3 regions of the Bacillus sp. ISL-35 genome follow, and region 1 is predicted to be linked to each of the others. Evidence: riboswitches for the same ligand, from Rfam matches in the RefSeq annotation. Region 1 holds a riboswitch; each other region holds the start of a gene.
The links. Region 1 has a riboswitch for cyclic di-GMP ahead of J7E38_RS12955 (hypothetical protein). Riboswitches for the same ligand answer to the same signal wherever they lie in the genome.
Positions count from the first base shown of each region.

Region 2: another riboswitch for cyclic di-GMP. It lies ahead of J7E38_RS08820 (LPXTG cell wall anchor domain-containing protein); the one in region 1 lies ahead of J7E38_RS12955 (hypothetical protein).
Region 3: another riboswitch for cyclic di-GMP. It lies ahead of J7E38_RS12055 (anti-repressor SinI family protein); the one in region 1 lies ahead of J7E38_RS12955 (hypothetical protein).

Region 1 is NZ_JAGGQK010000008.1:2,621-13,306, forward strand. Features, by position in the region: gene J7E38_RS12930 (sensor histidine kinase) at 1-60, shown strand, start outside; gene J7E38_RS12935 (Gfo/Idh/MocA family protein) at 119-1,102, shown strand; gene J7E38_RS12940 (lactonase family protein) at 1,146-2,201, opposite strand; gene nadE (ammonia-dependent NAD(+) synthetase) at 2,421-3,242, shown strand; gene J7E38_RS12950 (hypothetical protein) at 3,281-3,625, opposite strand; cyclic di-GMP riboswitch class I at 3,906-3,990, shown strand; gene J7E38_RS12955 (hypothetical protein) at 4,265-4,489, shown strand; gene J7E38_RS12960 (nucleoside triphosphate pyrophosphohydrolase) at 4,687-5,022, shown strand; gene J7E38_RS12965 (DoxX family membrane protein) at 5,070-5,585, opposite strand; gene J7E38_RS12970 (DinB family protein) at 5,838-6,290, shown strand; gene J7E38_RS12975 (HIT family protein) at 6,382-6,777, shown strand; gene J7E38_RS12980 (hypothetical protein) at 6,824-7,036, opposite strand; gene J7E38_RS12985 (Dps family protein) at 7,246-7,686, shown strand; gene J7E38_RS12990 (winged helix-turn-helix transcriptional regulator) at 7,755-8,069, opposite strand; gene J7E38_RS12995 (DoxX family protein) at 8,240-8,647, shown strand; gene J7E38_RS13000 (VOC family protein) at 8,661-9,518, shown strand; gene J7E38_RS13005 (NADPH-dependent FMN reductase) at 9,544-10,143, shown strand; gene J7E38_RS13010 (FMN-dependent NADH-azoreductase) at 10,268-10,686, shown strand, end outside.
Region 2 is NZ_JAGGQK010000004.1:566,959-577,644, reverse strand. Features, by position in the region: gene J7E38_RS08830 (glucose-6-phosphate isomerase) at 1-182, opposite strand, end outside; gene J7E38_RS08825 (class D sortase) at 368-955, opposite strand; gene J7E38_RS08820 (LPXTG cell wall anchor domain-containing protein) at 1,121-2,914, opposite strand; cyclic di-GMP riboswitch class I at 3,060-3,150, opposite strand; gene J7E38_RS08815 (iron-containing alcohol dehydrogenase) at 3,403-4,566, opposite strand; gene J7E38_RS08810 (DUF378 domain-containing protein) at 4,767-5,000, shown strand; gene J7E38_RS08805 (ornithine--oxo-acid transaminase) at 5,039-6,232, opposite strand; gene yugI (S1 domain-containing post-transcriptional regulator GSP13) at 6,822-7,214, opposite strand; gene J7E38_RS08795 (hypothetical protein) at 7,337-9,022, opposite strand; gene J7E38_RS08790 (RNA polymerase sigma factor) at 9,015-9,572, opposite strand; gene J7E38_RS08785 (sodium-dependent transporter) at 9,847-10,686, shown strand, end outside.
Region 3 is NZ_JAGGQK010000007.1:127,023-137,708, forward strand. Features, by position in the region: gene J7E38_RS12010 (ATP-binding protein) at 1-1,432, opposite strand, end outside; gene J7E38_RS12015 (ABC transporter substrate-binding protein) at 1,429-2,436, opposite strand; gene gnd (phosphogluconate dehydrogenase (NAD(+)-dependent, decarboxylating)) at 2,571-3,467, opposite strand; gene J7E38_RS12025 (MurR/RpiR family transcriptional regulator) at 3,598-4,458, opposite strand; gene map (type I methionyl aminopeptidase) at 4,644-5,393, opposite strand; gene J7E38_RS12035 (type 1 glutamine amidotransferase domain-containing protein) at 5,729-6,247, opposite strand; gene J7E38_RS12040 (late competence development ComFB family protein) at 6,450-6,725, shown strand; gene treR (trehalose operon repressor) at 6,781-7,506, opposite strand; gene J7E38_RS12050 (helix-turn-helix domain-containing protein) at 7,777-8,097, shown strand; gene J7E38_RS12055 (anti-repressor SinI family protein) at 8,201-8,329, opposite strand; cyclic di-GMP riboswitch class I at 8,359-8,444, opposite strand; gene J7E38_RS12060 (helix-turn-helix domain-containing protein) at 9,088-9,429, shown strand; gene J7E38_RS12065 (pseudouridine-5'-phosphate glycosidase) at 9,496-10,419, opposite strand; gene J7E38_RS12070 (carbohydrate kinase) at 10,435-10,686, opposite strand, start outside.

The sequences.
Region 1 (10,686 bases):
ACAGTGGAGAGCGAGCATGGAAAAGGGACTAAGTTTGTGATTGAACTCCCTTTTCGATAAGATAAGTAAGAAGCTGTGGGCCTTGCCCCGGCTTTTGCTATTTGAAAGGGTGAACGACATGGTACGTTTCGGAGTGGTAGGAACAAATTGGATTACAGAAGCATTTATAAAAGGAGCAAGTCATCATAAGGATTTCAAGCTGGCTGCAGTATATTCCCGTACTGAGGATGGTGCTGCGGACTTTGCAGGGAAGTACGGAGTGGATACCATTTTTACGGACTTGGAAGAGATGGCGAAAAGTGATGCAATTGATGCTGTTTATCTCGCCAGCCCCAATTCACTGCATGCGAGCCAGGCGATCACGCTTATGGAAAATGGCAAGCATGTCCTTTGTGAAAAAGCGATCGCGTCCAACAGCCGTGAATTAAACGATATGATTAAGGCGGCCAAAGAAAACCAGGTTGTGTTGATGGAGGCACTGAAATCTACTTTGATGCCGAACTTCAAGGCAGTCCAGGAAAACCTCGGTAAAATCGGCACGATCAGAAGGTACTTCGCAAGCTATTGCCAGTATTCTTCTCGCTATGACAAATATAAAGAAGGTACCGTCCTGAACGCCTTTAACCCGGAATTCTCAGCAGGTTCGCTGATGGATATCGGTATTTATTGCATCTATCCGCTTGTTGTTTTGTTTGGAGAGCCAAAGTCTATCCAGGCAAACGGCTACTTACTTGAGTCCGGAGTTGATGGGGAAGGAAGCTTAATTTTGAAGTATGATGAAATGGATGCTGTCATCATGTTTTCAAAGATTACTGATTCGTCCCTTCCTTCTGAAATACAAGGTGAGGAAGGCAACATCATTATTGATAAAATCAGCACGCCGGGAAACGTAGAAATCTGCTACCGTGATGGCAGCAGGGAAGATCTTTCAAAAGAACAGCTTGAGGATAATATGTTTTATGAAGCAGAGGAATTCATTACATTGATTCAGCAAGGAAAGCTGGAGTCGGGGAACAATTCGCTTGAAAACTCAGGGATTACGATGAAAATCCTCGATGAAGCCAGATTGCAAATGGGTGTCAGGTTTCCAAGTGACAAATAGAAAACAGGGCAGGTGCTGATCAGTGCACCTGCCCTTTTTTTTTTTAGTAATGTAAAAATTTCACGCAGACAGGGTCTGGAACTTTCACATCAGAATGAAGCAAAGTCAATCTGCCTGTTTCTGTGTCACGGGAATAAAGCGCGACATTGCTGGAATTTTGGTTTGCGGCGATCAGGAATTTCTCGCTTGGGTCAAGCATGAAATCCCTTGGCCAATTGCCTTCAGTCGAAGTGTGTTCAACAAAGGTGAGCTTGTAGCTTTCTGGATCCACCTTGAAAACGGCGATACTGTCATGGCCGCGGTTGGCAGCGTAGATGTAGTTTCCGTCAGAAGAAATATGGATGGCGCTACCCTGGTTGTTTTCGGTGAAGTCTGCAGGCAGGGTTGTGATGGCCTGAAGCTGTAGGAAGCTTCCATCTTCGCTATTGTACTTTAAAACAAGCACCTCAGAGCTGAACTCTGTCATCAAATAGGCGATTGTGTTGTTTGGATGGAAAACAAGATGTCTTGGACCGCTGCCTGGTGCAATATTTAATACACTCTTTTCAATAAGTTGGCCGTTGTCCAGGGTGTAGGTGATCAACTGATCGATGCCAAGGTCGATCACTGCTGCATATTTCCCGTCAGGAGTGAAGCCGGCATAATGGGTGTGTGCTTTTTCCTGGCGCTCGTCCGGTCCTGACCCTTCATGTACTGCACTGGATAATACATTTTCAATACTGCCGGATTCAGCGTTCAGCAGATAAGAATCTGCAGACCCTTTATGGTAATTGGCGGATAAAAGCAGGGTGTTTTCCGGATTCACGCTCACATGGCAGGGAGATGCTCCTGGAACAAGCTGTGAATTGATGAAAGATAATTTTCCGGAATCGAGAATGTTGAAGCCTGCAACTCCCCCGGAACCACCTTCTTTTGCCACAGCATATAGGAAGCGGTTATCGTCACTGATTGTCAGGTAAGTAGGGTTTTCCAGCGCAGCAGCTGGTTCCACGTCGAGGATCTTTCCATTCACAGCGTCTAGTGTGAAAGAATAGATTCCCTCGCTGTCACCTTTTGTATAGGTTCCGAAATAGCCTTTGAACTTTTCATGGGTTGCCATTATGAATGCCTCCAATTTAATTCGCGTTAATACTATGATTTATAGTCTAGCAAAAAAATCCTGGCAGACAAAATGTTACGTCCACAATGGTAATGGGTAAAATAAACATGAGCATTTTTGGTATTAGGATGTTAGGTTTTCTGACGAAAATCTGGACTTTGGACTTTAGAAGGGATATGCTCTTTTTTGAATAGTTTTTCGTGAATTAGGAGGGTTATCATGAGCTTGCAAAAGCAGATTATTGAAGATTTGAATGTGCAGCCGCAAATTGATCCCCAGCAGGAAATCAGGAAGAGAATCGATTTTTTGAAGGAATATTTGCTTGCATCAAAGGCGAAAGGATTCGTTCTTGGCATCAGCGGGGGCCAGGATTCCACTCTGGCTGGGAAGCTTGCACAAATGGCTGCGGAGGAACTGCGGTCAGAAGGCCAGGAGGCCAATTTCGTGGCTGTCAGACTTCCCTATGCGGTGCAAAAAGACGAGGATGATGCACAGAAAGCGCTGGACTTCATCCAGCCTGACCAAACGATCACTTTCAATATCCAGCCTGCTGTCGACACTTTCAATACCCAGTTCGAGGAAGCGATTGGCGAGAAGATGACGGACTTTAACAAAGGAAACGCAAAGGCAAGGATCAGGATGATCACTCAATATGCGATCGGCGGGCAAGACGGCTTGCTGGTGATCGGGACAGACCATGCTGCAGAAGCAGTAACCGGATTTTTCACAAAATACGGAGACGGTGGAGCAGACCTGCTTCCACTTTCCGGCTTGAACAAGCGGCAGGGCAGGGAATTGCTCAAGGCATTGAACGCAGAGGCAAGGCTGTATCTGAAAGAGCCTACCGCCGACCTTCTTGACAATAAGCCGTTGCAGTCGGATGAAACCGAGCTTGGCGTCAGCTATGAAGCAATCGATGATTATCTTGAAGGAAAGCAGATCGACGAAGCAGCAGCTGCCAAAATTGAGGGCAGATATCTTGCTTCAGAGCATAAACGGCATGTTCCAGCTTCCATGTTTGATTCATGGTGGAAGAAATAAGCATAAAAAAAGCCTGGCTGATCAGCCAGGCTTTCCTTTTATTCAGTTTGCGCGATTGCAAAATGCGGCGCATCCTCTTTTTCTGTCACTTTGTCGATTTTATCGGTGAACATCTGGAAGACTCGCTTTTTTTCTTCCAACTCCTTGATATACTCTTTCAAATCGTTGAATTTCTCCTCAAATGGCTGATGATACAATTCACGTATCTTCCTGTTCAGGTCTGGATTAACTGTCGACTGGACAACCTGCTTTGTGATGTTGAATTTATATGTATACACTTTCAGCTCATTTTTAACTTCGTCATACTCCGCATCAATTTCTTTAAGAATCTCTTCAATTTCTGCTTTCCAATCATCTAGCGACTGCTTAACATGCTGTTCCATAAGGATCCTCCTGCCATTCGCCTGTAATAAAGCTTCTTCTTTTTATTCTAACAACCGAACTTTACATAGAGATTGCTGGGATATTACATTGTGAAAACAAAGATTCCAGTAAAAGTAGTGGCAGACTTCAGACAAAACACTGTCCTCACCGTCGATTTTTTATCGTTTTATAAATGTATTTTTCCTGCAATCATAAAGTTATAGGAAAATAGACTCATCTTTGTAAGTAATTGGCGAATTTTGTTGAAAGAATGGTTCTAAAGTTTTATATTTTAAATAGAACTGAAAAAGGCAAACTTATCGAAAGGTGAGGACGCAAAGCCACGAGTCTAAGGCCACGCTGCTAGGATCGTCGGGTTGCCAATAAAAGATCGGATGAGAATTGAAGATATCGGTGAATGGTTTTGGGTGACTGTTTGCCAAAGGAAATCCGCCGTCTTTTTGGGGGATTTTTTATTTTTTCCTGTTCCATACTGCACAATAAAGCAAAAACAGCTAAATTTCACGTTTGCCGATTGTGAGAGAGGATAAATAATACTTAAGTATCTTGACAGGACGAATGAAAATAATCCATTTGGCAGGTTTTGTTTTTAGGACAAAGGATTTTTTTAAAAAAATTGATGGAAGGTGGAGGAAACGTTGACTGTATTGTTTGGGACGGTAGAGTACTTTGAACGGGAGATTGAGTTTCATTTATCTGATGTTGAAAAAAGGGAAAGGTTCCGGGAAGAAATTCAGCAGATTCAAACGAAGCTGGAGGAAGAACTTCGGAATGATTTCATCTGTGACGAGAAGTTAAGAAGGGAATGCCTTGAAAATCTATCGAATGCCTGCAGTAAATTAACGGAAGATTATGTAGTTTGAAAACTACTAAAATATGAAAGCCTGTGGTGCGGTGACCACAGGCTTTTCCTATGGCTTCATCAGGAGGGTGCATTGTAACAAAAGAGATGGATCGATAGCAGTGCATTCAATGATGATCATAGGGATTTTACGAAAGGTGTTTGAAGCTGCAGATTTAAGGTTATGTTTATCAGTAAGACAGCAAAAGGGGAATCGTCATGGAAAAAAAAGTATACAACAAACTCGTAAGGGACTATTTTCCGGATTTGATGAAGGATAAAGGCAAGAAAGTTGAATATGAAGTTTTGCAAGGCAGTGCCTATAGTGAAAAGCTAATGGAAAAATTCAATGAGGAAGTTGAAAAATTCCGGAATGCGGGCACGGACAGGCTGCTGAGTGAAATAGTAGACTTGCTTGAGGTGGTCTATGCGATTGCGGACCATCGGGGGATCACCGAATCGGAAGTGGAGTTCATGCGCCAGCTGAAGAAGAATCGAAGCGGCGGCTTCCGCAAAAAAATCCTGCTCAAATCTGTTGAGGAACGTTCAAAATAAAAATAAGCCCTCTGCCATAGTTGGCGGAGGGCTTTATCTATAACGCGTTAAGCAGTTTTATGTGCTGGTTCCGGTGTCTGTTTGAAAACAGTCTTGCGGATGAAAGGAACCACCCAGCGGTCCAGACCGTATTTGCCAGCGTTGTAGCCAGCGAATAGAAGGACGAATCCGAAGAAGATGTCAGTTGGGTTATGAGATACAGTACCTGCAAGGAAGAAGCTGAAGTTCATGACAAGTCCGAAGAACATGGCAGCAGTTGTTAAGCATCCAAGGAGCAATCCCAGACCAACAAGGAATTCACCAAGCGGAACGATAAAGTTGAAAAGATCGACGTTTGGAATCGCGAAGCTTTCAAGGAAGTTTACATACCATCCATACACCATGTGTCCGTCTGGACCTTTCACAGGATTGGCTACAGCTCCTTTTAAAAATCCGGTTGCGTCAAATCCTTCACCAGTCAATTTTCCCCAACCAGCAGTCATCCAGTTGTAACCAAGCCATACACGAATTACAGTCAACAGGCCAGCAGCAATATTGTTTTCCCTTAACCATTTAGCGAACATCTAAATCGCTTCCCTTCAAAAATATATAATGATTACACTTATAAAATATCAAAGCAATAAATGGAAATCTGTGAATAAAGTGTGAAGACACATATCAGCCATAATGTTTTGAACAAATTTTGACAGCGGGTTTCCTTTTATGGATAAAATACCCTTATAGGTATTATTAATAATGCCTTTTCCTTGTCACATATATTGGAAATACATAGAATAAACATAAGATGAATACAAGCAGGAAAGGGGAATGGAATTATGAGCGAGTTATTGTTTAAACAGTTTGAATTAACAAGAGGAAATTTTTTAAAGCATATTGAGGGTTTGGATCCGGAGCAGGCGAGTTTTCAGCCAGAGGGCTTCAATAATAATATCCACTGGCATATCGGGCATGTATTGACGGTGGCAGAACAATTCATGATGGGATACCCAAAAAAATCAAATCATCTCCCTGAGAATTACATAGCGCTATTTGGAAATGGTACGCGTCCATCTGACTGGTCTGGCGATGTTCCTTCTATCGAGCTATTGACTGATCAATTAAAAGCACAGCTTGGAAGAATCAAAGAGATCCCGGCTTCCATGCTGGACGAGAAGCTGAAAAAGCCTTTTCTCGGACTGGAGACGTTTGGTGAATTGGCTAATATGGCCTTGTTCCACGAATCCTACCATCTGGGCCAAATCCATGCGATGAAAAAATTAGCGAAATAATGACAGATATGGCAGTGTCCGATTCGGCCGCTGCTTTTTATAATTGCAGGCTTAGGCTTAAATGAGTCCATGCGAGGAATGGAGGCTGCCCATGTACCAGGAGAATTGTCCATATTGTAATTTACATGCAGATGAAGAGCAGCAAATCATTTTCGAGAATGAAACTTGTTATTTTATCCAGAAGGAATCAGAGCAGCAAATCCTGCAGGGGAGCGGGCTGATCATTCCGAAAAAACATAAGAAGGATGTATTTGAACTGTCAGATCAGGAATGGAAGGATTCAAGGGAGTTGCTGATTGCTGCAAAGGAACTGCTTGACAGGAAGTACTCGCCAGATGGCTACAGTGTCGGCTGGAACACAGGCAGAGCGGGCGGACAATCGATCTTCCATGCTCATTTGCATGTCATTCCACGCTTTAAAGATGAGCCTTTCGCCGGGCGGGGAATCAGGTATTTGATCAAGCAAGAGGGAAATAGGAGGAACTAGTTATATTGGCATGAAGAAAATGGCTCTGCTTATTGCAGGGCCATTTTTAAGTCGTGCTCTCATTCCAGTCTGAATATAATCCGCTTCCATTGCAGCCAGGACATTCGTACGGTGCCGCATAATAGACAAATTCATTAGCGGAAAAAGCATAGTAACCCCTGCCATGGCAGTCTGGGCATTTATTTTGATCCTTCATATTGGCCAAGTGGTTTTCGTATCTGGTATTTCTCCATTGATTAAGCGCATTGAATAACCCCATAATCATACACCTCCAGTTCTATGCATAGTTTGGAGAAATTCACTTATTTTTATGTATAGTTTATGGTGAAATTTGGTTTTTGCCCCTGGTACGAGCACATACTGTCATTTAAAAGTTGACATTAATGTGAACAATCCTTTATTTGCAGACATTGCTGGATAATCTTGGACTATAATGAAGCCGAATATAGTATTAAGGGGGAAATCAAGATGAAAAGTGAATTAACACAAATGGTCAACCAGCAAATTGCAAACTGGACAGTCCTTTACATCAAGCTTCATAACTACCACTGGTATGTAACGGGACCAGAATTCTTCACTCTGCATTCAAAATTCGAAGAACTCTACAACGAAGCTGCCTTACATATTGATGAACTTGCCGAAAGATTACTGGCGATGGGGGACAAGCCGGTGGCCACGATGACTGGTGCGCTCGAGCTTGCTTCGGTAAAAGAAGCTGCAGGAAGTGAGTCCGCTTCAGATATGGTTGCAAGCATTGTTGATGACTATACAACCATCATCGAAGAATTAAAGCGGGGAATGGAACTGGCTGGAGAAGTACAAGATGAAACAACAAGCGATTTACTTCTGTCCATTCATTCAGGTTTGGAAAAACACGTTTGGATGCTGAATTCATTCTTAGGCAGATAAGCGAGGAAATGAAAGAGACGTATGCCAGTGCATACGTCTTTTTTTATCCTATTCTTTTAGACTGTCTTTTAGTTTTCAACTTTCAGCCAGCTCTGGGACCAATCTTCAATTTTCCGCATGAGAGGTTCAAGTGCCTTGCCTTTATCGGTCAGAGAGTATTCAATTCGCACAGGAGTTTCTGGGTAGACTTCTCTTTTAACAATCGCTTCATTCTCCAAATCCTTTAAACGTTCGGAAAGAACCCTGCCGCTGATTCCGATTGCAGACTCGATGCTGCAAAATCGTTGTGGACCACTTATGAGCTGATAAATGATCAGTCCGGTCCATCTTTGGCTTAGGATGGTCATGGCTTTTTCAAATCTGGGACAAATAGTCTTATCCATTTCAATCACTCCTTACTTTATATTATAAACATTAATTTACTTTTAGCAAAAAGATTACTTGACGTACATTTATAACTAAAATATAATAACTTACATAAAGTAACTAACTAACGAGATTGTAACCGCAGTGCTATCTTCGTTAAAGGAAATGAAAAAGGAGAATGAAGCAAATGATAAAGATGAATGAAGTTGGAGCAACAATTTTAAGAATCGTTTTAGGAGCAACTTTCCTGATCCATGGTGCAGCCAAGTTCCAGGGTGGCATTGAAAATACGGTTGGTTTTTTTGAAAGTTTGGGTCTGCCAGGTTTTTCGGCATATATTGTAGCCCTAATAGAGTTGGTTGGCGGTATCGCGATGCTGCTGGGCGTTGGAACAAGGATTGTTTCGATTTTGTTTGCGGTTGTTTTGGCTGTAGCGGTTATCAAAGTGAAGCTCGCTGGAGGATTCCTTGGAAACGGCCAGATGGCAGGATATGAGCTTGACCTTGCGTTAATGGCCATCTCCATTTATCTGGCCATCACAAATAAATCACTTTTCGCTATTGATAATGTTATTTTTCAATCAAAAAACGCTTAAAGGAGGAAATCAAATGTATTTTCATCAGCCTCCGGTCACTTTTGTGGGCCGGGTGGATTTAAAGGTGCAAGATCTTGAGCGTTCGGTTGCTTTTTATCAAAACGTGATCGGTTTTAAGGTATTCGAAAAAACGGAGAGATCAGCGAAGTTTACTGCGGATGGCAGGAATGTGCTGCTGTCAGTCGAACAGCCAGAGGATGTAGTGCCAAAACAGAGAAGGACAACAGGACTCTATCATTTTGCCATTTTATTGCCTCGTCGCGCTGATCTGGCAAACATTCTGAAGCATTTTGTGCAGGCAAGGTTTCCGCTTCAGGGAGCATCAGACCACCTTGTGAGTGAGGCGCTTTATCTTGCTGATCCAGATGGAAATGGAATTGAAATCTATATAGACCGGCCAGCTTCAGGCTGGACATGGAATGAGTCTCAAGTTGTCATGACCACGGATCCATTGGATGCAGAAAGTCTCCTTGAGGAGGACAAGGGAGGATCATGGAATGGTCTGCCTGCAGGCACGGTAATGGGCCATATCCATCTGCATGTGTCTGAATTAGCCAAAACGGAAGACTTTTACACAAAGGGACTTGGCTTTGATGTAGTTTCCCGATATGGACCTCAGGCTCTGTTCATTTCAACAGGGAAATATCATCACCATATTGGACTGAATACCTGGAATGGAGTTGGCGCTCCAAAACCAGCGGAAAATAGTGTAGGACTCGGATCATTCAGTTTGGTACTTCCAGATGAAGAGTCGGTAAAAGAAACAATTGCCCGACTGAGCAGCATTGGTGCTTCCGTTACAGAAGAAAATGGTGTAATAGTTACAGTTGACCCTTCGGGGAACAGGATCAAGTTAGAAACAGCATCATAGAAAAAGAATACAGGCGGTGGACAAAATGGGTCTATTAAACAAACTATTTGGGAACAAAACGAAGGAGGAAAAAATCATGACTGCAGAAAAAATGAATATCGGGATTATTTTAGGAAGCACAAGACAGGGCCGTGTGAGTCCGCAAGTTGGCGAATGGGTTAAGGAACTGGCTGAAAAGCGCGGAGACGCAAATTATGAAATCGTCGATATAGCGGACTTCGATTTGCCATTTTTGGGAACAACAGATGGAACAGAGCCAGGGATTGCTGCATGGAATGAAAAGCTTTCAACCCTCGATGGTTTCGTGTTCATCGTTCAGGAATACAATCACAGTATTACCGGAGCATTGAAAAATGCGCTTGATTTTGCACGCGAAGCTTGGAACAACAAAGCAGCCGGAATCGTCAGCTATGGTTCAACAGGCGGAGCACGTGCAGCTGAGCATTTAAGAGGTATTTGCGGAGAACTAAAAATAGCCGATGTCCGGACACATCCAACTTTATCTCTATTTACTGACTTTGAAAACGGAACGGAATTCAAACCACAGGCCCTGCATGTTGATAATGTCAATGGAATGCTGGATGAAGTAGTGGCATGGAGCGGTGCATTAAAGACTTTAAGATAATGAACGAGCAGATTAATTGACCTGCTTTTTTAAACGAGGTAATATCTCGAAGAAAGCTATTTTTACTTCGAGATTTTTTATTGGAAATGGCTTAAGATTATAAAGGAATAGGTGGAATTACATCATGGCAAAAGTTTTATATATCACAGCACATCCACTGACTGAAGAACAGTCATTCAGTTTGTCAGCAGGCAAAGCCTTCATTGACACATACAAGGAGCAAAACCAAACAGATGAAGTCATTCGTCTGGATCTTTTCAAAGAGAACATCCCTCAGATCGATGCCGATGTTTTAGGCGGCTGGGGAAAACTGCAAAAAGGCACTGAATTTTCAGCACTAACTGCAGAAGAACAGGCGAAAATCGGCCGTCTTGCAGAGCTTGTTGACCAGTTCACAGCAGCAGACAAATTCGTTTTCGTGACACCGCTTTGGAACTTCTCATTCCCGCCAGTCATGAAAGCATACCTGGATGCCGTTGCAGTCGCAGGCAAAACATTCAAATATACACAAGAAGGCCCAGTTGGTTTAATGACCGATAAAAA
Region 2 (10,686 bases), on a different contig from region 1:
CGTGCGAATTCTTCTTTATCGTAGTCGACAGGGAGATCAATCCAGCCTAAAAAGTCGCTGCCTGCACCCGTTTTTTCATGTAACGAATGGTGTGCTACTTTTACAAAATCCCTTAAATATGTAACTTCGTGTTCACCAAAAAAGCTAAGCGCCTTTGAGTAATCAAAACGAACATGTGTCATGTCTGATCCTCCATTATTTTATATTCTCTATCACTTTATCGAAATGAATCTCAATAATCAAGAAACACCCCCAAATGTAAGCGTGCCCAATTGTGAAATTTTAAGTAAAGTTTAAAATTAGTTCTCCAATCAGGCACTCCTACTATTTTTGTTTATCCAAAGGGTATAGAATAGTAACTCCCTAATTATGGAATCTGCTTAGCTTTAACAATCAGCCTGTGGGTCGCAGTATCAATCGGGGTGCAGGTGATGAGAGTTAAAGTCTTTTCATTTTTACTGCCGCTTAATACAGAAACATCTTCAGGTTCTACTACTAGGGTTTCATAAACTTTGTATTGGAATGTTCCATTTTGCCCCTTAACAGTAACTACATCCCCGGTACCAATTTCATCAAGACGATTAAACATTCTTCCATACGAACGGCTTCGGTGGGCAGCAATTGCGCTGTTTCCCGGTGCACCTGGAAGGGAGGTTCCATTTAACAGACCTGAACCCACACCAAGGTTACCCTGCGAGGCGCCATACAGGATCGGTAAGCGTAAATTGATTTTATCAATTTCAATTACACCAAGCATACCGGAATTGTTGCGCTTTGAGCTTTCCTCTTCGATGGTTGAGCTTGTGGGATCAACCAGTTGGTTTTGATCGACTTGATCCTGTTCTTCTGCTTTGAAAACACCATTAAGTTCATCCAGACTCTCTTTTGCAGCTTGCTGGTCAAAAGTGACATCAGCTGCTTCAGCTTCAAATGTTTTTGCTTCCCAATCATTCATCAACTTTTCCTGCTGATAATCAGTATATAAATTTGATATGGATGGATATAAAAACAGAAACACTCCGGATATTATAAGCATTAAGGATAGTATTTTTTTCATATTGCACACTCCCATTCAATATTAATTCAAAAATAAAGAGGGGAATCTCTTCCCCCCTCTCCTTTAGTTACTGATTGGCTTTCTCATTCTTAATCCTGTACCTGCTGCCATAAGAAGGAAGCCTACTATATAGAACATCATATTGCTGCTTTCTCCTGTTTTTGGAAGTACTTTTCCGGACCAGTTTTGTTTATCGTACCCTCCGGAATTATTATCATTATTGCCAGTTATTCCGGTCTCATCATCCTTGTCAACATCTGTCTCATTGCCAACATCAGTCTTATCATCAGCACCGAGGACTGCTTCATCAATTTTCAAATGAAGAACCTGGTCTTTCAATTCAAAAGAGAGCATGCTAAGCGTGATAAATTTGGTCGTTCCATCCTCAAACTCTAGTTCTATCCCCTTGATATTGGTAACATCTAAACCGTTAGCGAAAATAAGTTTCCAGAGGTTGTTAATCCGGGTGAGTTCGATCTTCTCGCCGCCTTTAATCACCAATGTCAACTTGACTACTGTTTTAATATCCAGATTAAGATTGATATACAGTTCTTTAACTATTTCAGTAACATCTGGTGATTCTCCATCTTGGTCGGAATCTTCGTCGCTATCTCCTGTTCCATTCCCTGGTTCTTCTGTATTATTATCCTCAGGTACTGTACAGTCCTCAATCCAATAATTAATTGACCCTTCTGCTTCTACTCCAACTCTAAGGTCTTCGATTTTATAGACTCTTTCAACGCCTGATTCAAATACAAGCTTAAATTCCGTGATATCATCCTTTGCAAATTCACCATCATCTTTGAGCTTATAGAGCGGGGAGTTACCTGGGTTGGACATTTCTTCCCACTCACCATTTAATTTAACAAACACACTCTTAACTGGAGCAACGCAGTTTTTCAGATGGAGGTGAATCTCTGTGCTTTTGTTGCCATTCTCTTCACCGTTATCATCTCCTGGTTCCTCTGTGCCTACACCAGGGTTCACTGTCCCGTCGCCTGGCTCTTCAGAAATGTCTTCTTCGTCAATAGAGCAGCTCTCAAGCCAATAGTTAATGGATCCTTCCGCTTCTTTTCCTACCCTAACTTCATCCATTGAATATATTTGTTCAGTTCCTGACTCAAACGTAAGCCTGAATGCAGTAATATCATCCTCTACAAACTCACCGCCATCTTTCAGTTTATAAAGTGGCGAGTTACCCGGGTTTGACATCTCTTTCCAAACTCCTTTTAACTCGACCGCTACTTTTTCAACATCTTCTGGGCAGTTTTTCAAATGCAGGTGGATTTCTGTGCTTTTATTGACATTCTCTTTAGGGCCCTCGATAGATGCCATGTCTTCCATATCGTTTTCTTTTTCTTCTTGAGCGGCATTGGCATTTTCGTCTTGACTTGAACCATCTTTTGCTGATTGATTCGATTCATCTTTTCCGTCTGGAGTTGGGTCATGATTTTGTTCTTGAGTTGTTGCCTCTTTTTCTTCTTGAGTTGAGTCATTGTTTTCTTCTTGTGTTGAGTCACCATTTTGTTCTTGAGTTGTTGCCTCATTTCCTTCCTGAGTTGATTCATCGTTCTCTTCTTGTGCTGAGACATCATTTTGTTCTAGACCTGCCTCAGCGTTCTCTTCTTGAGTTGACTCGTCATCCACTTCTTGGTTTGAGTCATTGTTTTCTTTTTGAGTTGCTTCTTTGCTTTCTGCTTGATTTGAATTCTCGGCCTCGCTTTTCAATTTTGTGTATTCTTCCTTATCTAGTGACACACCTTCATTTTCATTAGCGAATGCCGGTACTGTTAGTGAAAATAACATTAGGAATGCAATCGAGACTGCTGATAATTTTTTCATAAAAGTCGTTTTCAATTTCTCGTCCCCTTTTATATTGGTATTGAAAATTTGCTCGTAAAAATAACTGAATATTCAGTTATTTAAAATAATGTGTATCCTCCTTTCCGTAAAAATTCACCTATGTTTAGACAAAAAAAGCCGCCTGGAATAATACTTTTTCCATGGCGGCTGGACGGTCATAGCTGCATTTTCGCAGCCTTAGACTCCTGGCTTTGCGTCCCTGCTTTTCAACAGGTTTGCTATTAGCATGAATGATGTTTTTTGTTTATGTAAAATATTCCTCGGCTTCCTTGTCTTACATTTTTAAGAATTACCACAGTTACCCAGCAGGTTAAACATATAGTCCTATTAAATTTTTTGGTAAATTTTTCTCCTAATGTATTTATCACCCGTAAAAGGGGTCCTTTTCATTATTTTTTTCTTTTTCCTAATGGTTTTTATAAGATCATTGTCCTGATACAAAGACAAAGGACCCAGGGTTAATCCCCCGGGTCCTCATTCATTTATAACGACATACGATAGATTTCCACTACGTCGTCTTTATTCATTTTTGCAAAGTTGCCAAATTCACCGTTTGCCATTGCTTTATCGGCCATCAAATCGAGTTTGCTGTCATCAATGTCATAATCAGCAAGTCTTGATGGTGCGCCGATGCTGTTCCAGAATTCACGCAGCTTTTCGATTCCTTCCAACCCGGCTTCTTCGTCCGTCCGGCCTTCTGGATTCACGCCGAAGACTCTGACAGCCATTTTTTTGAAACGTTCTGGTTTTACCTTAAGGTTATGCTTCATCCAGTTCGGGAACAGAATCGCCAGGCCGCCTCCGTGAGGGATATCGTATACCGCAGATACAGCGTGCTCGATATTATGGGTAGCCCAATCACCACGGTAGCCCATATTCAGGATGCCGTTCAAGGCCATCGTTCCAGCATAAAGGATTGTTGCACGGTATTCATAGTTTTCCAGGTCATCAAGCAGCTTTGGAGCTGTTTCCATCACAGTCAACAGCAGAGATTCACACATGCGGTCCTGGAATTCCGTGTTCTCGGTCAGATGGAAGTAGTGCTCGAAAACATGGGACATCATGTCGACAATGCCATAAATCGTCTGGTTCTTCGGTACTGAAAAAGTATTCACAGGATCGAGGATCGAGAATTTCGGGAATGTTACCGGGCTTCCCCAGCCGTACTTTTCATTCGTTTCCCAGTTTGTAATGACAGAACCGGCATTCATTTCTGAGCCTGTAGCTGCCAAAGTGAGCACGGTTCCCAACGGAAGAGCTTCAGAAGCAAAAGCTTTCTTGGTAACCAGGTCCCATGCATCGCCATCATATTTTGCTCCGGCAGCGATAGCCTTCGTGCAGTCGATGACGCTGCCTCCGCCTACTGCCAGAAGGAATTCGATGCCTTCTTCTTTGCAGATCTTTACACCCTTCTGGACAGTAGAAAGCCGGGGATTCGGTTCTACACCAGAAAGCTCGGATACTTCGGCTCCCATTTCTTTAAGAGTGTCCATCACAGAATCATAAAGTCCGTTGCGCTTGATGCTTCCGCCGCCATAAACCAGCAGGACCTTCTTTCCGTATTGCGGAACTTCATTTTTAAGTTCCTCAAGCTGGCCTTTGCCAAATATCAGTTTTGTTGGATTGTAAAAAGTAAAGTTGTCCATTTAAATCACCTTCCTCTAGGATATTATGTTCTTTTTCAAAACGCATTGCAAAAAATACACTCCTTAATGTTCTCTAATGTGCCGCAAAAAGTTACAACTTTTTTTAGAAGGGTAGGAAAGAAATATAGGGCGGATGAATAATTCATATCGTGCTGAAACATTCTATAAAAGAACAAATTTAATTTAAGGAGGAAACATCCATGAGCGGTATTCAACGTGCAGCACTTGTTCTTACCATAATCGGGGCAATCAACTGGGGCTTAGTCGGATTCTTCCAATTTGATCTTGTTGCAGCAATCTTTGGCGGCCAGGATTCAGCGTTGTCAAGAATCATCTATGGTTTAGTCGGACTTGCCGGTTTAATTAACATTGGACTTCTTTTCGCGCCTAGCGAAAGAGAGGAAAGAGCAGCAGAACCGCGCGCTACCCGTTAGAAACCAAAAACCCGCCAAGAGGCGGGTTTTTTATCGTTTTATGATAAAACTTTCTTGATTCGCTCGATGGCCCAGTCCAGTTCTTCCTGGCTGATGACAAGCGGCGGTGCGAAACGGATGACTGTATCATGCGTTTCTTTGCACAGCAGGCCTTCTTCTTTCAATTCTTCACAATATTTGCGTGCCGGTTCTGTCAGCTCGACGCCGATGAACAGGCCGCGGCCGCGGATATCCTTGATGATTGGATTATCGATTTCTCGAAGCTTGCTGACAAAATATTCTCCAAGCTCCAGGGAACGGTCAGCAAGTTTTTCATCAATCAGCACATCAAGAGAGGCGATGGAAACCGCACAAGCCATTGGATTGCCCCCGAAAGTCGATCCGTGTGAGCCAGGGTTGAAAACTCCCAACACAGCATGATCTGCCACCACACAAGAAATCGGGAATACCCCGCCGCCAAGTGCTTTTCCGAGAATATACATATCAGGCTCAATGCCTTCCCATTCGCATGCGAACATTTTTCCGGACCTGGCAAGACCAGCCTGGATTTCATCAGCAATGAAAAGGACATTGTTTTCTTTACACACATCAAATGCCGCTTTCATGAAGCCTTCAGGAGGGATGACGATGCCTGCCTCGCCCTGGATTGGCTCAATCAGGAACGCCGCAGTATTTGGTGTGAAGGCTTCCTTCAGGGCTTCAAGGTCTCCGTAAGGAATCAATTTGATTCCTGGCAGCATCGGCCCGAAACCGCGCTTGTATTCTTCCTCCGAAGATAACGAAACAGCTGTCATCGTGCGGCCGTGGAAGTTGCCGACACATGCGATGATCTCTGCCTGGTTTTCTGCTACTCCTTTTACATCATAAGCCCAGCGGCGTGCAGCCTTCACTGCTGTTTCCACTGCCTCAGCTCCTGTGTTCATCGGCAGGGCCATTTCTTTATTCGTCAGCTTGCAGATCTTTTCATACCATGGGCCAAGCTGGTCATTGTGGAATGCCCTTGAAGTAAGCGTAACACGATCAGCCTGGTCCTTTAGCGCCTGGATGATTTTCGGGTGACGGTGCCCCTGGTTGACAGCAGAATAAGCACTAAGCATGTCCATATATTTATTGCCTTCAGGATCCTCAACCCAAACTCCCTCTGCCTTCGAAATAACAATCGGCAGCGGATGATAGTTATTCGCACCATACTTTTGAGTCTGTTCAATAAGTGAACTCGTTTTTGTCGCCATGAATCTTCCTCCGTTCCAATGAAAAAATTGGTAGACACTCATATTGTAACCTGTAAGCTCTTTCATTTTAACCCCCTAAAAGAGAATAGGGACGGAAAGATTCCTTGATTTCACCAGTAGGTAAATTCAATGATGGATACTTTTCCCCTTTCATTAAGGATTTCTGTCCATCATGGCACCAATCAGCTTTATTGGTGTACTGTTTTTCCAGTTATTGGTGGTTCAGAGCACCAATCGGCTTTATATTGGTGCACCGTTTTCCTAGTTATTGGTGTTTCGGCGCACCAATCGACTTTATTGGTGTACTATTTTCCCAGTTATTGGTGTTTCGGAGCACCAATCGGCTTTATTGGTGCACCGTTTTCCCAGTTATTGGTGTTTCGGAGCACCAATCGGCTTTATTGGTGACTTCTTTTTTCAAACTCACTACTTTCTTCGTTCGTTTCAGCTGCCTTTTTTTGTACGTCATACCCTCGATGTTGGGCACTTCCTTCGTTTCATCAACGATTTCTATCCGTCTCAATCACCATTTGTGCCTGACAGACTAAAATAAAAAAACCGGACGCAATGTCCGGTTCCTCGTTAAACCTTATTTCTTAGCCATATCTGACTGGTTGATCCACTCTTGAAGCTTATCCTTCAACGTGTTGAAGCCTTGTGCTGAGTCGTCCTGGTGCTGTACGACTGCAGCTGGGCGCTTGTTGCGTGGCTTTTTAGCGCGTTGTGGTTGTTCTGGAGCTTCTTCTGTTGCACGGATTGATAAGCCAATTTTTCCAGCAGCTTCATCAATTGACAATACTTTCACTTTCACTTCGTCGCCAACTGACAGGTGCTCGTTAATATCCTTAACATACCCGTGTGTGATTTCTGAAATGTGCACAAGACCTTGTGTATTTTCATCTAATGCTACGAAAGCGCCATATGGCTGAATTCCTGTTACTTTACCTGTTAAAACACTGCCTACTTCGATTTTCTCTGACATGGAAACACTCCTAAATATTGTTTTATTTTATCCCATTAATACGCAATTAAAAATTATATCATATTCTGTAGCATTTATCAAAAGGAATATGTTAATGCAATATGAGTGTTTCCATTATCCTCTTACTGGATTGGCAAATATTGTACTTTCCAGAAGCCATCCTCCTGAACCATCTGGAAGACTGGGCCATCTGTACGATCTGTGTAATGAAGCTGGATGCCGATGACTTTTTTCGGATCATCATCTGGGTGGTATAACGAAGCGTACTGATACCCTTTCAATATTTTGCTAAGATTCATTTCAGGATCGGCTTCCTCCATTTCTTTTATATATTGTTCCTTCGGCGGAAGGGCGCTTTGCCTGCTGTATAATGCGTACTTTGTCTCAAAATCCCCTGCTTGATCTGCATGAAAATACAATTGCATGATTTCAAACGGGCCGTAATGTTTCAGGATATTGAAATTCTTCTTGGCTGCAAATTCCTTATAGCTCGAAAGCAGTGAATCCGGCAGCGGAAGTAGTTCTTTGTCAAAGACGTCCTCCCGTTTTAAATCAGCAGGAAGCACCAAATACAATGGATAATCAAGTTCCTCGCCATCTGCCGGCTTTTGGAATTGGCTGCTTTGCATTTTTTTGTACATTCTATTCACCGCAGCTGCTGTATCGGTATCTGGATAGGTTTTCAGCATATATAAATATGCCTGTTTCACTTCGTCTTTTACCTCGTTATTCTTTTGATAAATATGTGGACTTACAACGAAAAGGGCATATAGCGACTTTGCGTCATTCCTCATTCTTTCCTCAATGACCTCATCTTTCACTGTTGACATTGTTTTTTCGACCTTTACCAATAGATCTGCCAGGCTCTCAAAGGAAATGACCTCTCCGTTACGGTCTTGAACCCTGTTGGTCCTAAGTTCCAAATACTTGATAAAATCTTCATTCGCCGCTCCGCGAAGGCGGTCTGCAATGCTGCTAAAATCCACATACGGTACGATCCTGCCACTATCCTCCGTAAAAGCATACCCATTATCAACAGCCTTTGCTGACATCTCTTTTAAAGCTTTAGAAGAAAGTCCTGCTCCGCCGGCATTCATCTTCTGGACAACCTTATCGACATTTTCATTCTCAATCGCTTTATTTATGTCATCTTCGTAATATGTCATTGAAAGATAATAGGCCCCCAAGAATGACTCCAGTTGATTAAGGAGAATTTCCTCAGGACCACCCATGGAAACTTCTTCGCTTTTTTCTTGCAAAAGCTCATCGATCACCTCTGACGGCATGGTGAAAGCATTGTCAATCTCGGTGGTAAGCCTTTTTCTGGTATCCTCTAAATCAGTTTGTTTATATGCTTGAAGATTCGAAAGGAAAGCGGCTTCGGCTTCATTCAGTTCCATTGGGATATTTCGATATAGATAATTTTCAAATCCAGATAAAAAGCCAAGCTTCTCTTTTGTCTGGAGTTCCTTCTCCTGATAAAACTCTTCCAAGTCATCAAATACTGCTTTTACATCGGATTTTTTCAATTCACCGGAACTATTTTCACCGGAGGCTGCCTGGTGCTGTTCTGTTTTCTCTTCAGGAGGGGCCTGATCTCCGATATATTGCATCATCAGGACTCCGGCGATCATGCCGACGCCGATAAAGCTGGCTGCATATGGCAAGTGAAACCATTTTTGCTTTGAATTCTTTTTCTGATCCTTTTTGATGGCCGCCAAGATTGCTGAACGGTTCTCCTCTTCAGGCATCTCGTCGTATGCTTTTTTCAGGCTGTCCAGCCGTTTTTCCAATAATTGATCATCCATGGTTTTCACCTTCCTTCTTCTCAGCCAGTGTGAGCAGCTTCTTTAAATGTTCCTTGCCTCTCATCATCCTGGTTTTTACATTTGCGAGCGACGCGCCGGTAATATCGGCGATTTCGTCATAGCTTTTATCATGAAAATAAAAGAGGATGATCGGAATGCGATACTTCTCATCGAGTTTCTGGATGCACTCATGGAGCACCCTGTCCTCTTCAAAGCGGAGGATGCTTTCCTCTGCTGTCTTCCCGTTAAATGTCCTCTCCTTGCCGATTTTCAGGACCTTCTTGATATGCCTCTGCTTATTCCGGGCAAAATCCCTCGTTACATTCAAAGTGATTTTATAAAGCCAGGTCGTGAATTTTGCGTGCGAAAACTGGTCAAGAAAACGATAGACCCTGACGAACACTTCCTGTGTGATATCATCTATGTCGTCATATTTGTTTCCGAGCTGGAAGGCAAAGCGGCGGACGGTCGGAGTGTGGATATCAATCAGCTCCGCGAACGCCTGCATATTTCCATTCCTGGCCCGGAATACTAATTCATCATCATTCATTTGGATCCCCCAAACTTATACGTATCTTTAATCAGGTGCTTCACATGGTTATTCTAGGACGGATGCGGCCGATTGCGTCCCGTAGTTTCAATGTGAAAGCTTTACCTATAAAACGGCGGATTTCAGTTTTTGTTTCAAAAAAATAACAAAAAGCTTAATAAATGTTTAAAATCTGAAAATGCTATGCTTTTTCCTGAAAAAATAGTAACATGAAAAGGTATTTTTTTATTTTGTCAGAAAATATAAATATTCAGATTATTAAAGGAGTTTTCTTATGAACAAGCACGAACAATGGACTTCTAAGCTTGGGTTCATCCTTGCAGCCGCGGGGTCGGCCATTGGACTCGGGGCGATTTGGAAATTTCCTTATATGGCAGGAACGAATGGAGGCGGAGTTTTCCTCGTATTCTTCCTTCTGATGACTATATTCATAGGAGCGCCGATTTTGCTGGCTGAATTCATCATTGGCCGGAATACCCAAAAGGATGCGGTCATGTCCTACAAGCATCTCGCCCCGAAAAGCCTGTGGCCATTGCTGGGATATGGCGGTGTCATTGCTTCCTTCCTGATTCTTTCTTTCTATAGTGTCGTTGGTGGCTGGATTCTGTCCTATCTGGCCCGCAGTTTTACCGGATCTCTTTCGGGGCTGACCCAGGCTGAGTACGGAGCCGCTTTCGAACAGACGATCTCAAATCCTGTTGAAGCGGTCGCTGTTCAGCTTTTATTCTTGGTGATGACCATCTGGGTCGTGCAGGGCGGTGTCCAGCAGGGCATTGAAAAAGCGAGCAAGTACATGATGCCATCGCTGTTCATCCTGTTCATCATCCTTGCGATCCGATCATTGACACTTGATGGAGCCATGGACGGGGTTGAATTTTTCCTGAAGCCTGATTGGTCAGCTGTAACAGGGCAGACCATCTTAATGGCCCTGGGACAGTCATTTTTCGCACTGAGTGTCGGGCTATCCGTCATGGTGACATACGCTTCCTACCTTCCAAAAGGCGAAAGTCTGGCAAAATCAGCGTTTTCAGTCGTCGGCTTGAATATCCTGATTTCTTTGCTTGCCGGCCTGGTGATTTTCCCGGCAGTCTTCGCGCTCGGTTTTGAACCTGAA
Region 3 (10,686 bases), on a different contig from region 1:
TGACTTCGTGCGCGAAGCTCGACGCCATGATGCCAAGCGCGCTCAGTTTATCGGTCTGGATCATCGTTTCCTCCATTTGTTTTTGCTCGGTGATGTCCTCGAGCACGACAAGGAATTCACCTTCTTCCTCAATCGCGTGATTCAGCGGAAACACCCTGTGCCTGAAAATCCGCTCGCCATTTGGACCATCCTTGAACTTCATGACTTCATCAGCGATTTTATCCAGGTCCGGACAGGTAATCGGACAGTTGAGGCATGGCGTATTCTCTCCGCCAATCACTGCGTAACAAGGAAGCGTCAGCCGGTCTTCTTTTAGCCAGCCTTTTAAAATCGGATTCATCCAGGTAATCCTGTATTCCTTTGTCACAAGCGCCAGTCCTGCACCAATCCCGTTCACCACGACATCGAGCCTTTCCTTTTCCTGCTCAAGCAATCTTGATTTTTCGAGCAGCTCCTTGCTCATGTCATTGAAAGAATCGGCCAGTTTCCCGAGCTCATCGGTGCGTCTCATTTTCACAGGACTGATTTTACGTCCTTGCTTTAAATTGTTCATTTCCCGGTCAATCGCAACGATCGGCCTTGTAAAATAAAGGCCCGCCCCTACACTGATCAGACTCACGATCAAGATCAAAAGGGCGACAGCACCTATGCCGCTTTGCAATATCCTATTGATGGGAGCAAACGCGGTCGTTTTCGGCTGCTCCATCACGAGGACCCAGTTCAAGTCCTCAATTTTGGCTGTCACGCCAATCTCATCCTGGCCGCCAGAAGGCTGTTTTTGCCAGATCTTGCTGTAATCCTGATGGGCGATGACACGTTCCTTATCATCAACCAGATAGATATAGGAAGCATGATCCTGGCGCATGGAAGAGATTTTCCCGATGATTTTTTGGAGCTGGACTACGACCCCTATCGCTTTTTTCGTGTCATTTTCATAAAATGGGATCGCCAGTTTCATGACCGGCTGGCCATATTGGTTAAATTCTACCGGGCCATATACCTTATCGCGAGTCTGCAATTGGAACCACATATCATCCGTGAACCAGCGTTCCATGCTTCCCGCGATATTAAGGTCATAGCGGGACACTCGTTTTTCGACAAAACCTTTATCATCCGCAATGATGACCTCCTCGACAGATTCGCTTTGCTGCAAAAGCTCATATAACGCACTTTGCTTTTTATCTAATAGATTGAGAGAAGCAAGGACCTGGATCCGCTGAAATGTCTGGCTGAATTCAAACTCAATTTCACGGGACAAATTCTCAAGCACCAGATGCTGTTTTTCCATGATCCGCGTTTCCAGATCCGCTTTTACAAAAGAATAGTAAAACAAGCTGATAAGCAGCAGCGGAATCGTCGACATGGCCACTCCAAACACAAGGACCTTATTCCGGATCGTCTGCGATTGCAAAAAAAAGGTCATCGCTTTCATTGATCCCGGCCTCCTTGCACTTCAGGATGGATCAGCTCTGCTAACTTCAGCAAATCGTCATTATAATTGACTCCAAGTGCATCCTTAGTCTGCTGGTTGATGACAAAACGGATGCCATCCGGCAGTTCCACTGGAAGTTCTCCCGGCTTGTTTCCCTGAAGAATCAAGCTGACAAATCTTGCCGCCTGGTAGCCTTGTGAATGAAAGCTGGATCCGTAGCTTGCCAGGAGCCCCTTTTCCGCTTCAAAATCATATAATCCCATGGCGGGAATTTTTTTCTCTTGAGTCAGCCTGACAATGTCATCTGTGAGCGATTCAATCCTGAAACTGGGCAGAATCAGGATCGCCTCCCCACCCTTAACCGTTTTCCACAATGTATCCAGGCATTCCTTCGAGCTTGCATCGCATGGGGATATCTCGACGCCCAGTGCCTGGGCAGCAATCCTTGTTTCTTTAAGGCTTAATTTACTGACGTCAATCTTGCTATCATAAATAACATGCACCCTTTCAATTTTCTGAACCAGTGATGTCAGCATTTCAAGTCGTTTTCCCGAGATACTGGCATGATAGTTATTGATTCCGGTAAAAAGCCCGCCTGGTGACTTGTAATCCTTTATCAGGCCTAGTTCCTTCGGTGCGGCAACACCAGCAAAAACAACAGGGATTTTAATCTTCCCCTTATCCAGCTTTTCCTTTAGGCGCTGGGATTCGATCGCTCCAAGGGTAACAATTAAATCCGGTTCATTTTTAAGAAGATCATCGACTTGCTTATCAAGCAGCTTTTCATCATCATCCGCATTCTTTACGGTAAAATGGATATCCTTGTCGCTGTAACCTAGATCCTTAAGCCCGTTTTCCAGTCCAGTGAACTTTTCAAGGCGATTTTCCCCGATCATCAGGACCCCAATTTCCGCTGGCCCATCACCCTTGAATCCAAGAAAAGCATATATAATAGCCGAAACGGCAACCGTCGTCAGGAAAAAGAAATACCACTTTGTTTTCACGTTCACCGCCCCCATTTTCCGTATTCACTTCCACTATAACGGAAAAAGCAATGTAGCCATCTTGCAAAAAAGGATAATTTTATGAACATAAAAAACGGTCCCCCTCTATTCGAGGAGAACCTGATTTCTAGTTTTTACTTCTTTTCAACTGCATGTCCGCCGAATTCGTTCCTTAATGCCGCGACAACTTTTCCTGTAAAAGTATCGTCTTCAAGTGAACGGTAGCGCATCATCAGTGAAAGCGCGATGACTGGTGCTGCTGTTTGAAGATCAAGGGCAGTTTCGACTGTCCATTTTCCTTCGCCTGATGAATGCATGACGCCTTTGATGCTTTCAAGCTTTGGCTCTTTGGAGAAAGCATTTTCCATCAGTTCCATCAGCCAACTGCGGATGACGGAACCGTGGTTCCAGACGCGTGACACTTCTTTGTAGTCGTAATCAAACGGGCTCTTCTCAAGGATTTCGAAGCCCTCGGCGATTGCCTGCATCATTCCGTATTCGATACCATTGTGGACCATCTTCAGGAAGTGGCCGCTTCCAACTTTACCAGTGTAAAGATACCCTTTTTCAATTGAGATGTCTTTAAAGATTGGCTCAACATGGGCAAAAACCTCTGCGTCGCCGCCGATCATTGTGCAGGCACCATTGCGTGCGCCTTCCATTCCGCCGCTTGTTCCAACATCTATAAAGTGGATGCCTGAAGCAGACAGCTTTTCTGCACGTCTTAACGTATCCTTATAGTTGGAGTTTCCGCCATCAATCAGGATGTCGCCTTCTTCCAGATATGGTGTGAACTTCTCGATTACCTGGTCGATCAAATCGCCAGCAGGAATCATCAGCCAGATCACGCGCGGCTTTGGCAGCATGTCTGCCATTGCCTTATAATCGGCTGCAATCTCAGCGCCTTCAGATTTGATTTTCTGCATTGCCTCTTCATTTATATCGTTCGCCACAACTTCATGGCCGTTTTCCATCAGGTTCAATACTAAGTTATAGCCCATTTTCCCAAGGCCAACCATTCCTAGTTTCACTTCGATGCACTCCTTTTTATGTAACTCTTTTCGTACAGCTTCGGCATAACGAATAAAGCTTGATGATAATATGATATTATCAAATATTTTTTCATATGTATACAAAAACGGAGAAAATTATTTTCATTCTTCAATATCTTTTAATGGAAATCGCTTCCCTGATTTTCTGCAGATTCCCCAAAGTTTGTTCCTGCCTGCGCACGGATACTGCCACGTGGAGCACATCAATCAGGCTTAACTGGACGAGTCTTGATGCCAGTGCCTCAGATCGAAAAAGTGTTTCGCGTGATGTGGTGTAGAGCACATAATCCGCTTCCTTCGACAATGGCGACTTGTAATGTCCGGTGATTGCGATGGTCGCTGCCCCGTTAGCTTTTGCTATTTTCAATGCTTCTATGACATCTTTATTGCTGCCGCTATGCGAAATGCCGATTGCAGCATGCCCGGGACCAAGCAGCGCAGCGGAAATGATTTGCTGGTGTCCGTCGCTATGGGCATTGCAATGGATGCCTGTCCGCAGGAATTTATGATACGCATCAAGCGCAATCGCTGATGAGCCGCCTGATCCGTAAAAATCAATCCTTGAAGCCTGGACGAGAACCTCGATAATCTTCTCAAGGACTTTGGCATCCAGGAGATTCAGCGTTTCCTTCATCGCCTCGATATGCCCGGCGAACACTTTTTCCGCGAGCGTTACGACCTCATCTTCTTCCTTTATTTCTTCATGGATATTCTTGATTGGTTCAACGAGTTCACTAGCAAGGGCAATCTTGAAGGCTTGATATCCTCTGAATCCAAGGCGTTTGCAAAAGCGGAAAATGGTTGCTTCGGCAACGGAGGCATACTCCGCAAACTCGGTGATCGAAAGGTGGATGATTTCCTCGGTGTTCTTCAATATATAATCTGCGACCGCCTTCTCCTTTGATGAAAGCGATGAGTAGATCGCTTTTATTTTAACGATGACATTTTGTCCATTCAGTTCACTTGCCATTTTTTTGCCCCCTTTTCTGACCACTTTATTTTACCAAAGGATTTTCATCATTATTTAAGAAAGATGAAAATTTTTTTCATGCTTAGCAAAAAGAAAGGACCGAATTTTGGTTCAGCCCCATGCACTAATTAATCTTATTCAGGTAAAAATGAACAACAAAGTGCTTGTTCATTTCGATACAGTTATTAATCCTGATCCGTTAAAATAATCGGACCATCCTTTGTGATCGCGATTGTGTGCTCATACTGCGCAGATAGTGTGCCGTCAACCGTTCTTGCTGTCCACCCGTTTGAGTCCATTTTCGTCGGCCATTCTCCGACATTGACCATCGGTTCGATCGTGAACACCATGCCTTCCTTGAGTCTTGGCCCCTTGCCTGGCAGGCCATAGTGCGGGATATCGGGCTTTTCGTGAATGACAGAGCCGATTCCGTGGCCGATGAATTCGCGCACAACCGAAAAACCTTCCGCTTCAACATAGGATTGGATCGCATGGCCGATATCGCCAACCCGGTTACCCGGTACGGAAGCAGCAATCCCGCGATATAAGGCCTCTCTCGTCACATCCAACAGCTTTTGTGACTGCTCGCTGATTTCCCCTACAGCATAGCTCCAGGCCGAATCGGCAAGGGCACCGTTCAGGTTGACGACCATGTCAATCGTCACGATGTCTCCCTCTGTCAAAGCCTCTTTCCGCGGAAAACCGTGGCAAACCTCATCATTGATGCTTGCACAAGTTGCATATTGATAATTGCGGTAGCCCTTTTGCTCGGGTGTGGCTCCATGCTTTTTTAAGTAATCCTCAACAAACTGGTCAATTTCCCAGGTCGTCACCCCTGGTTTGATGATCTTGCGAAGCTCTTTATGCACAGAAGCAAGCAATTTTCCAGCTTCCTTCATGTTTTCAATCTCTCGAGCTGATTTTAAAACAATCATTCCGTCATCTCCCTGATTCATTTCATCCTCTATATTATCTTATACATAAAATTTCGCAAAATGAACCAATTTAACACAAGGTAAAAGCAATAGCATCACAGAAAAATCACTTTTAACGGTATAATTCTTTATAGGGAGAATCTTATTTTTATAGCGACTTTTTCGTTTTTTAGCGAGTTTTTCATTTATATAGCGAGTTTCTCGTTAATATAGCGACTTTTTCATTTTTATAGCGAGTTTCACCTTTTTATAGCGAATTGGAAATTATCCGCGTTTTTTCCCAGTTTGCACACACAATAAAAAACCCTTCTGCCTCTGCAAAAGGGTTCTTACTATTATTTTTCCAGCACTTTAAGCGCTTCGCGATTAAACGCTGGAATATCCTTCGGTTCTCTGCTTGTCACAAGCTGGTTGCAGCAGACAACGACTTCCTTGTCCTGGTATTTCGCTCCGGCATATTCCATGTCGACACGGATGGACTTATAGCCAGTCGCCCCTCTGCCTTCTAGTGTCTTGGCTGTCAATAACAGCTGCGGGCCATGGCAAATCGCGAATACTGGGTTCTTTTCATCCATGAAATACTTGGCGAATTGGACGAAGCGGTCATCCTCGCGCAGCTGGTCCGGAGAAAAGCCGCCAGGTATGAATAGTGCATCGAAATCTTCCGGCTTGACGTTGTCGATGCTTTCATCAATTTTGACCTCGGCTTTGCCCTGCTTGCCTTTTACCGTCTTCCCTTTTTCCTTTTCAATTGTCATAACCTCATGTCCAGCTTCTGTAAAAGCACGGGAAGGCTCAAGATATTCTACGTCTTCAAATAAATCGGTTATTAAACAGGCGATTTTTTTACCCATATATTCAACATCTCCTTTTATAAATTCTCCACTATTAAATCTTCCCTGTCTGCCGCAGACAAAACATCCGAAAACACTTCCACTTTTTAGAATAAAAAAGTGTAAATAGACCTATCTTAAATCGATAGCAAAAAAATGATTTTATCTTGGCGTAATTCGTCTATAATTTATTTAGGACATCTATAGGGAGAGAAGGAGCACCATGAAATTTGGATATATCAATGTAATGGAAGAAGTGGTTTCCACTCTTGTCAATGTGTTGATGATGAGCCCGGATTACCAGACTTTCTGCAATTGCCAGAAATGCCGGAATGATATCATCGCTATCAGCCTGAACACTCTTCCAAGCCACTATGTCACTACGGAAGACGGCCGCAAGATGGTTTTTGAACAGCTTAACACCCAGGATAACAGGACCTGGATCAATAAACGAATCATCAGCGCCATCCATCTTGTCGGAAAATACCCGAAACACTAATAAAAGCTGCCTAATGACAGCCTGGTCACCCGGGCCTGTCAATGGCAGCTTTTTTTTATATGTTCTGGGTATCCATACGTCGGGCGAAATCCACGAACCGGAACTTGTCGGGGCGGTGCCTTGACTCGGTATACTGGAAAAGGGTCGCATCATCGAAATAAATATAGTTTTTCACGATGACAATCGCATGGAATCCTTCCATATCCAGAAGCTCCAGATCCTCTGCATTTGGTTCCTCAACCGTAAATTCCTTTTTGGCAAAACTAATTTTTTTATCCAGGTCCTGTTCAATATACTCAAAAATCGAATTCTCACATTTCTGGCGTGACAGCCCAGGCACATGCCTTTCGACGATAAAATCCTTATCGAGGATGACTCGTTCTTCATCAATATGCCTGACTCTCTTCACCTTCCAGATCATCTCGTCATTATCAACATTCAATTCTCTGGCAATGTCCCGTCCTGCCTGTTCGAGAAGGAACTCATCCACCGTTGTTTTCGCTTTGCCGCCCATATTTTTAGCCAGTTCTTTAAAACTGATCAACCCGGAGATTGGAAACTGGTGCCTTTTTAAATCGAGCACGAGTGAGCCTTTGCCGCGGATTTTTTGGATGAAGCCATTTTGCGCGAGAAGATTCAGTGCTTTGCGGATGGTTTCGCGCGATGTTTGATACATATCCGCAAATTCATTTTCAGATGGCAAAATTGTTCTGGCAGGATAATGTCCCTCCTGGATTTGTTTGGCGATCTCTTCATAAATCAATAAATACTTTTTCTGCATATCATCACCCGTACCTTGTCTGATTGCTACCATTTTACCTTTTTTTCGATTAAAAGAATATAATGAACTATCCTGTCTGCATTTTATAAAAATTTACCGTAAAACTGCCGATAACTATAGTGACTATTTTTTTCCCAACCTTTTGATAAAAAAAACACCACAAAAATCGAGAAGATTGTTTATAATTGTTCTGTAAGGTGTTCTTAATATGGAACTATTTTATCAGATTTGTTATGATATAACTATAAATAGACAAGGTGTGTGGATACTGTGATTGGTGAACGCGTCAAAAAACTTCGACAAGAAAAAAGAATGTCCCTATCCGAGTTGGCTGAGCAAGCTGGCGTTGCAAAATCCTATTTAAGCTCTTTGGAACGGAACCTGCAAACGAATCCATCCATTCAATTTCTTGAAAAGATCGCTGGAGTCCTGAATGTTCCAGTTGATCAGTTGATCCATGAACAAGTCGATAAGGAGAATATTGATTCTGACTGGGTTAATCTTGTGAAAGAAGCAATGGATTCCGGAATCAGCAAGGACCAGTTCCGTGAATTTCTGGAGTTCAACAAATGGAGACTAAACAATAAATAATTTGTAAGGGACAGCCTGCCCGCTGTCCCTTTTTTTCGCAAAATAAAAAGCACCTCTGTAATGAGCTGCCCGATTATTTGACGATGTTCTATGTATGATTGCTTTATTCCTGTCCGCTTGTCATTAAAAACTTCCTGATTTCCTCTTTATTTATTCCCATCTCCAATGCTTCCATTATTAGCTGCATCCATTCTGTATCCAGTTCTTCGAAAATTACCTGTTCTTTAATCAAGTTCTTCCCCCCAAAATACAGTTAGTATTCCAGGCAGTCCGGCCATCTTAGCACTTTATACCTTAGATCCGTGACTTTGCGTCCTGACTTTTCAACCAGTTTGCCTTTTTCTGATTCTTTTTTCTTAACTCCCAATGTCATTGTACCTTGTTCTATATATTTAACATGTAAGTATTTGTCGGCGATTCCCTGTAAATATCCTTCTTTTTCTTCCAAACAATTACAAAATCATAGGCTAAAACCTTATTTTTCTGAAAATTTAAATCATTTTACTGATGTTTTTTGTCGCATTCTATCTCTAATTGTTGAACTCTTTTTTTAAAATCACCCCCATAAATCTGCTGATGGGCCCTTAGACAGTGAAGTTTGTGGATAAGCAGGCCTTTTCCAGCGATGCTTTATAGCCACTTTTTCAAGGCTGATGGCATTGAAAAACGGGTACCTTGTTAAATCATTGCCGCAAACCGGACATAGCCATTCACCCTGTTCACTGCTGCTAAACGAGGGACGTTTGCATCGATCGCAGTTTTTTCTGTACATGCCATTTGCCTCCTTCACATTGACATTCCAATACTCCATTCGAGTATAGTTCAGAGGAACCATTTTTGAAAAAGTCCATAATAAGGCGAATTTTCTTAAAAAAGAACAAAAATCGTTCTTTTTTAAGAAATATCTCCGATTATCACACTATTTCGTGTTTTTTAAAGAATATAATTGTTCGTTATAATGAATATAGTTGATTATAAGGAGATAACCAGATGAAGGTTGGAGAGAAGATTAAAAGATTGCGATTGGAAAGAAACTATTCTATTACCGAACTTTCTCAAAAAGCGAATGTTTCCAAGTCCTACCTCAGTTATATCGAAAGAGGCATTCAGGAAAATCCATCGCTTCAGGTTTTATCACGACTTGCCCACAATCTGGATACGTCTGTGGAAAACCTGATGGGGCAACAAACAAAAAGGACTGATCCGGTCTCCTTTGATGAGGAATGGATCGGACTTGTTGACGAAGCAATAAAAAATGGGATCAGCAAAGAAGACTTTTCCTATTATCTTGATTTCATGAAATTCAAGAGCCATAGCGAAAAAGAAAAATAACGAGTACTATAGAATACCATTCAAGGCTGCATATTAGACCTACTTTTTCAAACAAAAAAACCAGCCTTAAAGGCTGATTCTTTGTTTACAGAGACTGGCGGCAATCTTCGCTCCCACCCTGGCATTGTTCTTGACAAGCGCGATATTGGCAACAAGGCTCTTTCCTTCCGTAAGTTCTTTAACCTTACCCAGCAGGAACGGAGTCACCTGCTTTCCGCCAATCTGTTTTTCTTTGGCTTCTGAAAGCGCCTTTTCAATCACTCCAGCTATGAAACTCTCTTCCATTGCATCTTCTTCAGGAATCGGGTTGGCAACGACGATTCCGCCATCGAGCCCCAAATCCCATTTGGTTCTGATCATATCTGCGACAGATTCGGGCGTATCAAGGCGGAAGTTGACATTGTATGGGCTTGTCCGTGTATAAAACGCTGGCAGTGAATCGGTGCAATAGCCAACAACAGGTACACCCTGGGTTTCAAGATACTCAAGAGTCAACCCGAGGTCCAGGATTGACTTGGCGCCTGCACACACAACAGCTACATTTGTTTTCGCCAGTTCCTGCAGGTCGGCAGAAATGTCCATCGTTGTCTCCGCTTCACGGTGCACACCGCCAATCCCTCCGGTAACAAATACCTCTATATTTGCCAGTTCTGCGCAAATCATTGTGGCAGCTACTGTTGTTGCTCCATTTTTCCCGGTTGATAAAAGATACGCCATGTCGCGTCTGCTGGCTTTTTCGACAGTGCTGCTCTGGCCCAGGTATTCCAGTTCATCATCCGAGAGGCCGATTTTAATTTTCCCATCGAGAATGGCAATCGTTGCTGGAACTGCCCCATTTTCACGGATAATCTGCTCTACCTCCCTTGCTGTCTGGACATTCTGTGGATAAGGCATCCCATGTGATATAATCGTAGATTCCAGCGCAACGACCGGTTTACCCGTGTTCTTCGCTTCTATTACTTCCTGTGAAAATTCAAGCCACTTTTCCAGCATGCTGTACCTCGCTTATTTAAAGTTTTGTTTAAACGTTTCGAGTAACTGTTTATTATTCAAAATCGGGTTCACCGTTTCGATCGATTGCAATGTAAGAATCGAACAAGCCATCCCAATCTTGCAAGCATCCTCCGTCGGAATTCCATTCAGATGGGCATAGATGATCCCGGCCACGAGCGAATCGCCCGCTCCAGTCACATCGATGACGGAAATTGCTGGCGGAATCAGGACTCCTGCTTCGCCTTTTGCTGTAAAATAGATCAA